One region of the Streptomyces sp. CNS606 genome, then DNA from elsewhere that is predicted to be linked to it. Evidence: riboswitches for the same ligand, from Rfam matches in the RefSeq annotation. Region 1 holds a riboswitch; the other holds the start of a gene.

Region 1 (4,657 bases):
TCCAGGACGGGGATGATCAGGCCGCGCAGGGCACGCCGGCCGCGCCCCGCCCCACCGCGGAGGCGGCGCGCCCGGTGCACCCGCTGGACGCTCTCCACCAGCTGCGGGGCCACGGTCAGGGTCACCACGACGGACGTCCCGACCTCGTACAGGGCGCCCGGCAGGGCCTTGAGCATGCGCTTGGGGTTGGCGAGGGCGTTGGCGGCGCCCACACACACCACCATCGCCGCCAGCCGCATCCCGTCGTAGAAGCCGCCGAGCAGCTCCTCCGCGGCGACCGGGCCGAGCAGGCGGATGCCGCGCGCCAGTTCGGGCAGCGGGATCTCGGGCAGCACGAACAGCACCACGTCGCCCTGGCCCCCGCCGAAGACGATCCGGAACACCACCCGCATCAGGACGATGAACGCGCCCAGCGCGAGGTAGAGGCGGAACGCGAGCGCCCAGGGGGCGTCGCTGCGCCGCTGCACGACGACCAGGCCCGCCACCGACAGCAGCAGCCCGAGCAGCACGGGGTTGCCGGTCCGGCTCGCGGCGGCCGCGAGGCCCAGCGCCCACAGCCACCAGCAGCCCGGGTGCAGCGTCCGGGGCAGCGCGCCCGCCGCCCGGCGTACGGCGGGGGAGCCGGACGGCGGTGCGAGGGCGGTGGTTCTGCCTCCTGCGGAGTCCTTCACGTCCGGCTAGTCCCCGTGCCCGGTGCGACGGCGGCGCCAGGCGAGGACCGCGGCGCCGACGGCGAGGGCGGCGGCCGCCGCGGCGGTCAGCGCGGTCCCGGCGGACAGGGAGGAGCCGGACGCCGTCTGGTCGGGCCGGTCCTCGCCGCCGCTCCAGTCCGCGGCCTCGGTCGGGCTCGGAGCGGCCCCGGGAGCGGCCGGCCCGTCGTCGGCGGAGGCGGTGGGGTCGGGGCTCTTCTTCCCGTCCCGCTTCTTGTCGCCGTCGCGGTCCTTCTCGTCCGGCTTTCCGTCCTCGTCCCGGTCGCCCGGGCGGTCCGACGCCGGGCCGTCTCCGTTCCCCGGACGGTCGGCACCGGTGTCACCGGACGACGCGCCGCCGCCCGGGCCGGTGCCGCCGGTCCCGCCGGAGGAGCCGCCCGAGGACGATCCACCGCTCGACGACGACCCGCCGGACGAGGACCCACCGGACGACGATCCGCCGGAGGAGGAACCGCCGGAGCTCTGCCCGCCGTTGGACGCGGACGGCCGGCGCGGGGCGACGCGCGGCGCGGGCGCGGAGTCCATGTCGCGCCCCTTGGAGAAGGACCAGCCCTCGAAGCTGCCCTCCGGAGGATTGCGGTAGGTCGCCCCGTACTGGCTGTACGTCCACGCGCCGCCGTTCGGCGCGTGCCAGTAGGACCAGTACGCCGAGGCCGGCGGGGTGTCGATGCAGGGTTCGGTCTCCGCCGTGGGCTTGCCCTCCAGCCGGCAGATGAACGACTCGCCCCAGCGGTTGGTGCCGGTCACCTGGATGCCCGCCGCCTTCAGCGCCGCGAGTCCGGTCTCCTGACTGTCCACGGCGCACCGGACGAGGGTCTGTCCGCCGAGTTCGCGGAAGTCGACGATCACGGTGACCCCGTTGCCGTCGGGGCAGAAGCCGGGACGGCCGCGGGAGGTGTCGACCGCGGCGGCCTTCTCCGGTGTGCCGAGACCGGTCAGCACGCCGCAGGCCGTCACCAGGACGGCGGTGATCCACGCGCGTAGTACTCGGCTCATCGTCGGTGCCCCTCCCCTGAGGTGGGCACCGGCCCCCGGCACGTACGCGCCCCCGACGCGCCGATCGTGCTTCAGGCGGCGTTCAGGGGCGGGGAAACCGAGGGGTCGGGCTCCACGCTGCAGACCATGACAGTGCAAAGCGGTGCACGTGCGCGCGGGCGGTCCGGCTCACGGCGGGCGGTGCCGCCGTTCACGGTTGCAGGTCAGCGCCGGATTCCCACCGGCTTCCCCATCGCGTACGCATTCAGTTGTCGTCCTCGCGGACAGTGGACAAGTGTACGGACGCTCCGGGACGTTGACCAGAACGCCCGCTGTGAGCCCGCACTCACTCGCCCCCGGGGGCATCCGCCCCGGGCAGCGGCGGCACCGGGCGCGGCCGTCCGTCCGCGTCGACCGCGACGAACGTGAGCTGCGCGGTGGCCACTTCGGTGACCGGTCCGGGAGAGTTCCACCGCTCCGCGGTGACCCGGACCGCGATGTTCATCGAGGTCCTGCCGACGCCCTCCAGCCCGGCGTGCACGGTGAGCAGGTCGCCCGCGCGCACGGGGGCCAGGAACCGCATCCGGTCGACGGAGACCGTCACCGCCGGCGGGCCGCCGTGCCTGCCGGCGGCGGCCGCCGCCGCGTCGTCGATGAGTTTCATCACCACGCCGCCGTGGATGGTGCCGTAGAGGTTGGTGTCGTGCTCGCTCATGATGTGCGCGAGCGTGACGGCGGACCGGGACGCGCGGGATGCCGCGTGGTCCGCCGGGTCGGTGCGGAAGACGGTGGGCTGGTGTGCCACAGAACTCTCCTTCGCGAGTCGCTGTCCGGCCGGGACGAGGAGGGTGTCGGAGAGTGGCGCGGTCAACGGTCCGCGCGCGACGGCACGGCCGGAGTCCGGCACCGGCCTTCCCTCGAGGCCCCGGGCACCGTGGGCGGTTGTCGCACACGGGCGACCGGCAGGTCTTCGGACTCGCGGGCGCGTCCCGTCAGGACACCTACAGGCCGTCGCTTCCCAGGTCCGTTGCCGGGCCCAGTGCGTGTGACGGCGGTCGTTCCCGCTCACCGCTGCGGGGCAGTCCCGGATTCCCACCGGGTTCCCTCTTGCGACGCCGCTCCTGGACAGGAGGGGCGAACCGGTTGCATGCTCAACATAACCGCGTCGATCCGGAAAGCGGAAACCCGCGGCCCCGGGAGCCACCATCCGTTTAGGTGAGGCTAGCCTTATCTGCGTGAAAGCTGGTGAAGAGACCCCCGAGGCCCCGCCCGTCCGCGGTCACGCGCTGTCGGCCGCGGACCTGACCGTCGCCTACGACGCCGTCGACGTCGTGCACGACGCGTCGGTCGCTCTGCCCCTCGGTGAGGTGACCGTCCTGGTCGGCCCGAACGGCAGCGGGAAGTCGACGCTGCTGCGGACCCTCGCCCGCCTGCAGCGGCCCCGGCACGGCACACTCGCCATCGACGCCGACACCGACGGCTTCGCGCTGAGCCCCCGCGAGTTCTCCCGGCAGGTGGCCCTGCTCACCCAGGGCCGCGCCGCGCCCAGCGGCCTGTCGGTACGGGACGTCGTGGAGTTCGGCCGCTACCCGTACCGGGGGCGCTGGGGCAGGGCCGACCCGCGAGGCCGGGCGGCCGTGGACCGGGCCCTCCGGCTGACCGGCGTCGAGGAACTCGCCGAACGCGGCGCCGAACACCTCTCCGGAGGACAGCTCCAGCGCGTCTGGCTCGCCGGCTGCCTCGCCCAGGAGACCGGCGTCCTCCTGCTCGACGAACCGACCACCTACCTCGACCTGCGCTACCAGGTCGAACTCCTCGACCTCATCCGCGACCTCGCGGACGTCCACGACATCGCCGTCGGCGTCGTCCTGCACGACCTCGACCAGGCCGCCGCGGTCGCCGACCGGATCGTGCTGCTCCACGAGGGACGGATCATCGCGGACGGACCCCCCGAGGACGTCCTGACCCCCGAACGCCTCACACAGACCTACGGCATCCGCGTCGAGGTCACCGCGGACCCCCTGACCGGCCACCTGCGCACCCGTGCCGTCGGCCGCCACCACACCCGGAACGAAAGGCTCACCACACCCTCATGAGACGCCTCCTCCTCGCCGCGGCGGCGGCCACCGCCGCCCTCACCCTGACCGCCTGCGGCACCACCGAGCCCGCCGCCGACGACGCGAAGAAGTCCGGCGACTCCCTCGTCCTCACCGACGCCCAGGGCAAGAAGGTCACCCTCGACGGACCCGCCGAACGCGTCGTCGGCACCGAGTGGAACGTCGTCGAACACCTCGTCTCCCTGGGCGTCGACCCGGTCGGCGTCGCCGACGTCAAGGGCTACAACACCTGGGACACCGTCGTCCCGCTGGAGAACGACCCCAAGGACATCGGCGTCCGCGGCGAGCCCAGCATGGACGGCATCGCCTCGCTCAAGCCGGACCTCATCGTCGCCACCACCGACCTCCAGCCGTCCGCGGTCAAGCAGCTGCGCGAGGTCGCGCCCGTCCTGACGGTGCGCTCCGCCGACGCCTCCGGCCAGATCGACCGGATGACCCGGAACCTCGACCTCATCGCCGAGGCCACCGGCACCACCGACAAGGCCGACACGCTCAAGGCCGACTTCGAGGCGAAGATCGCCGAAGGGAAGAAGGCGCTGGACGAGGCCGGACTCGGCGGTGCGTCCTTCGCCTTCGCCGACGGCTACGTGACCTCCAACCAGGTCTCCGTCCGGCCGTTCACCTCCCGCTCCCTCATCGGCGAGGTCAACGAGAAGGTCGGCCTGGAGAACGCCTGGAAGATGAAGGGCGACGAAGCCTACGGACTCGGGGCCACCGACGTCGAAGGGCTCACCACGCTCGGCGACGACGTGCACTTCGCCCACATCGGCAGCGACGGCGACGAGGCCAGCACGCCCTTCACCGACGAACTCGCCGACAACGCCGTCTGGACGTCCCTGCCGTTCGTGAAGGCCG
Region 2 (4,657 bases), on a different contig from region 1:
GCGGGCAGCAGGGACCGGGCGGCGGCGATCCGGTCGCGCAGCGTCTCCTCCTCGTCGGCCCAGCGCGCGCCGAAGCCGTCCGGGTCCGCGTCGTAGGCGAGGCGGCGCCGGACCACCTCGACCCGTTCCTCCGTCTCGCGGGACGCCGCCACCTCGACGGTCAGCCCGAAGCGGTCCAGCAGCTGCGGACGCAGCTCGCCCTCCTCCGGGTTCATCGTCCCGACCAGAAGGAACCGCGACGCGTGCCGCACCGACACCCCCTCGCGCTCGACGTGCACCACGCCCATCGCGGCCGCGTCGAGGAGCGAGTCGACGAGGAAGTCCTGGAGGAGGTTGACCTCGTCGACGTACAGCACGCCGCGGTGCGCCTTCGCCAGCAGCCCCGGTTCGAAGGCCCGCACGCCCTCCGCCAGGGCGCGTTCGATGTCGAGGGCGCCGATCAGCCGGTCCTCGGAGGTGCCGACGGGCAGCTCCACCAGGGCGGCCGCGCGGTGCTCGGCGGCCGCGCCGCCGTGCGGTCCGTCGGGGCAGCGCGGGTCGGGCGCCTGCGGGTCGCAGCCGAACCGGCAGCCGGAGACGACGTCCTGCTGCGGCAGCAGCGCCGCCACGGCCCGGACGGCGGTGGACTTCGCGGTGCCCTTCTCGCCGCGGACCAGCACGCCGCCGATGGCCGGGTTCACGGCGTTGAGGAGCAGCCCGAGTTGCAGGTCCGGCATCCCCACGATCGCGGTGAACGGATACGGGGTGGTCACGCTGTGATCCTCCTGCGGGTGGTGGTCGCGGTCGTGGTCGTGGTCGGCGGCCGGCTGCGGCTCACGGCGCGCCCGGCGGGACGAACGGCAGCCCGCCCGGCGGGCCCTCCTCGATCAGCCGCAGCAGCGCGCCCGTGTCCGCGTGTTCCTCGATCAGGTCCCCCAGCCGGTCGAGTTGCTCCTCGCGCAGCCGCGCGAAGGCGGTGTCGGGAGCCGGGAGGAAGGCCCGGCCGGCGTCGGAGGCGACGCGTCGCAGGAAGGCCCGGCGGAAGGCGTCGGACTCCAGCGCGCCGTGCCAGTGCGTGCCCCACACCGGGCCGACCCGGCAGCCGTCCAGGGGGCGGCCGCCGGTGCCGTCGGTGACGAACGGCTCGCCGCCGCGCACGTCGGCGACGCCGTGGTGGATCTCGTATCCCTCGACCGGTTCGCCCAGTGCGGTGCCGGCCGGGCGGGCGAGTGTCTTCCCGGGGGCGAAACGCACCCGCACCGGCAGCAGCCCCAGGCCCTTCACGACGCCCGCACGCGACTCGACGTGGTCCTCGATGCGCTCGCCGAGCACCTGGTAGCCGCCGCAGACGCCGAGCACCGGCCGGTCCTCGGCCGCACGCCGGGCGAGGGCGTCGGCCAGCCCTCGTGCGCGCAGCCACTCCAGCGCCTTCACGGTGCCGCGGGTGCCGGGCACCACCACCAGGTCGGCGTCGGCCAGTTCCTCCGGCCGGTCGCAGAAGCGGACCACCACGCCGGGCTCGGCGGCGAGGGCGTCCACGTCGGTGAAGTTCGACATCAGCGGGACCGGCAGCACGGCGACCCGCAGCACGTCCGCGCCGTGCGGCGGCGCCGTCGACGCCTCCCGCACGGTGCCGCGCAGGGAGATGCGCAGCCCGTCCTCCTCGTCGATGCCCAGGCCGTGCCGGTGCGGGAGCACGCCCAGCGACGGGCGGCCGGTGAGCCGGTGCAGCATCTCCAGCCCCGGCTGCAGCAGCGTCGTGTCGCCGCGGAACTTGTTGACCAGATAGCCGCACACCAGCGCCTGATCCTCGGGGGACAGCAGCGCGGTCGTACCGAAGAACGAGGCGAAGACCCCGCCGCGGTCGATGTCGCCGACGACCACCACGGGGAGGCGCGCCGCCCGCGCCAGACCCATGTTGACGATGTCGTTGCGCCGCAGGTTGATCTCGGCGGGGCTGCCCGCGCCCTCGCAGATCACGGCGTCGTGGGTGGCGCGCAGCTCCTCCAGGCACCCGGCGACCGTCTCCAGCAGCTTCCGCTGCCTGTCCTCGTGGTAGCCGCGGGCGCTCAGTTCGCCCACCGGCCTGCCCATCAGGACGACCTGACTGGTGCGGTCGCCGCCCGGCTTGAGCAGCACCGGGTTCATCGCCGCGCTGGGTTCCACCCGGGCGGCGGCCGCCTGCATGGCCTGCGCCCGGCCGATCTCCGCGCCCTCCCGGGTGACGAAGGAGTTCAGCGACATGTTCTGCGCCTTGAACGGCGCGACCTTCAGCCCCTTGCGGGCCAGCCAGCGGCAGACCCCGGCCGTGACCACGCTCTTCCCGGCGTCCGAGGTCGTCCCCGCGACCAGCAGACCGCCGCCCCGCCGCACCGCGTTCACCGCCGCCTCCCCTTCCGCGCGGCCACGACCCTCACGGCCGTCGTCGTCACCAGCGCCAGCACACCGACGCGGCGGGAGAGCCGCACCGCGCGCTCGACGTCCTCCGTACGGACCGGCCGGCCACGGGCGTTGAGCACCGGCCGGTGCTCGACCCGCCCCGCGTACGCCAACGTCCCGCCCAGCTGTACGCCCAGCGCCCCGGCGAACGCGGCCTCCACCGGGCCCGCGTTGGGGCTGGGGTGGCGGGAGGCGTCCGCACGCCAGACCCGCAGGGCGCCGCTCGGGTCGGATCCGGCGAGTGCGGCCAGCGTGGCCGTCAGCCGGGCGCCGGGCCAGCCCGCCAGGTCGTCCAGCCGCGCCGGCGCCCAGCCGAAACGCAGCAGCCTGGGGGAGCGGTGGCCCAGCATCGCGTCCAGGGTGTTCACCGCGCGGAAGGCCACCAGGCCCGGCACACCGGCGACCGCTCCCCACACCAGCGCGCCCACCACGGCGTCGGAGGTGTTCTCCGCCACCGACTCGACGACCGCCCGCGCGACGCCCTCGGCGTCCAGCGCCTCCGGGTCCCGCCCGCACAGGTGCGGCAGCCGCCGCCGCGCCGCCGGCACGTCGCCCGCGGCGAGTGCGGCGCCGACCGCCCGCGCCTCGCGGATCAGCGAGGTCCCGCCGAGCACCGTCCAGCCGGCGACCGCGGCCAGCACCACCGAGGGCAGCGTCGAACGCGCCCTCCCGGCGGCCGCGTTGAGGCCCGCCGCGGCGGCCGCCACGCCGCCGGCGCACACCACGGTGCACAACGCCCCGGCACCGCGGTGGTCACGCCACAGGGCGCCTTCGGCCCGGTTCACCGCGCGGCCGAAGGCCGCCACGGGGTGTCCGCGCCGGGGGTCGCCCAGCGCGAGGTCGGCGAGGAAGCCGAGCGTCACCCCGTACGCGTACGCACGCGGACGCGGCATCAGACGACGGGCTGTGGAGCCTCGCAGGAACACGGCGAGGTGCGGGGTGGGGGAGCGGCGCAGAAGCCACGCATGGCGGAGTCCTCACTCAGGGTCCTCGCCCTGGCTCGACGTGTCCGGCGGCGAGAGTCTCCTGGCTCCCGGATCGGCGCCTCCCCGGCCTTCCAGCCCGCTGGCGGGCCGTGGCGTGTGGTGAGGGGCGCTCCCCGGTGACAGTGGCGGGACCGCGCCGGATTCGCACCGGCTTCCTCTTCTGCCGCCGTTCGGCTGCCGGAAGTCCATCACGGCCCCCCACGACCGTCAACTCGCCCCCGACCTGCGGCGAAGCAGTGTGACCACCCCCACGTCGCGCCGTCGCGTCCCGCCCGGGCCGCCTCGGGTACGCGAGAGGGGTGGGTGCGGCCCGCAGGCCGTACCCACCCCTCGGTGCGCGGGGGTTCAGGCGCCGATCAGGTAGATGCCGTACGCCACGGCGGCCGCGCAGACCGCGTAGCAGAGGTACGCGCCGATGCGGGCCGGCACGGAGGCGCTGCCGCCGTCCTTGCGCGGTGCGGAGCCCACGATGCCCAGGGTGAACACGCCGACCAGTGCGACGGAAGCCAGCAGGCTGACGCCGAACACGTTGATCAGGGCGGACCAGTGGATGTCCATGGTGAGTGCTTCGCTTCCTTCGGGTGGGGCGCGTCAGGCGCCGGAGACGGAGGCCTTGGTGCGGGCGTGCTCGGACTCCTCGTCCTGCGCGCCGTGCTGCTCGGGGACCGCGCCGGCCGGCGGTGGCGCGACGGCGCTCATCGCGGCGGCCACCACGCCCGCGTCCTGTGCGTCGGAGCGGGATTCCGGGGCGGAGTCCTCCGGCATGTCGTTGACGTTGGTGTGGTCGACCGGCTGCCGGCGCGAGGCCAGCCAGATGGCGCCGTTGACCAGTACGCCGAGGACGGCGACCACGGTCACGCCGACGTTGCCGCGCTCGGCCAGCAGCGCCGCGCCGCCCGCGACCAGACCCGCGGCCGGGACGGTGATGCCCCAGGCGGCCAGCATCCGGCCCGCCGTGCCCCAGCGGACGGTGCCGCCCTTGCGCCCCATCCCCGCGCCCATCACGGCGCCGGAGCAGGTGTGCGTGGTGGACAGCGAGAAGCCCAGGTGGGAGGAGGCCAGGATGGTGACCGCGGCGCTCGTCTGCGCCGAGAAGCCCTGCGGCGGGTGGATGTCGGTGAGGCCCTTGCCGAGAGTGCGGATGATCCGCCAGCCGCCGAGGTATGTGCCCAGTGCGATGGCGACACCGGCCGAGACGACCACCCACATGGGCGGGCCCGCGTCCGGGGCCAGCGCGCCGCCCGCGATCAGGG

Evidence for each region. A riboswitch is a leader RNA that binds a small molecule or an ion and turns the genes downstream of it on or off. The one in region 1 is predicted to bind cobalamin.
Region 2: another riboswitch for cobalamin. It lies ahead of K304_RS0102015 (cobalamin biosynthesis protein); the one in region 1 lies ahead of K304_RS0118940 (acyl-CoA thioesterase).

Annotation. Positions count from the first base shown of each region.
Region 1 is NZ_AUFD01000031.1:7,431-12,087, forward strand. Features, by position in the region: gene K304_RS0118930 (CbiQ family ECF transporter T component) at 1-671, opposite strand, end outside; gene K304_RS33685 (hypothetical protein) at 678-1,706, opposite strand; cobalamin riboswitch at 1,846-1,981, opposite strand; gene K304_RS0118940 (acyl-CoA thioesterase) at 2,032-2,490, opposite strand; cobalamin riboswitch at 2,630-2,844, opposite strand; gene K304_RS0118945 (ABC transporter ATP-binding protein) at 2,921-3,781, shown strand; gene K304_RS0118950 (iron-siderophore ABC transporter substrate-binding protein) at 3,778-4,657, shown strand, end outside.
Region 2 is NZ_AUFD01000006.1:43,352-48,008, reverse strand. Features, by position in the region: gene K304_RS0102025 (putative cobaltochelatase) at 1-752, opposite strand, end outside; gene K304_RS0102020 (cobyric acid synthase) at 814-2,361, opposite strand; gene K304_RS0102015 (cobalamin biosynthesis protein) at 2,358-3,311, opposite strand; cobalamin riboswitch at 3,439-3,561, opposite strand; gene K304_RS0102010 (hypothetical protein) at 3,750-3,962, opposite strand; gene K304_RS0102005 (inorganic phosphate transporter) at 3,996-4,657, opposite strand, start outside.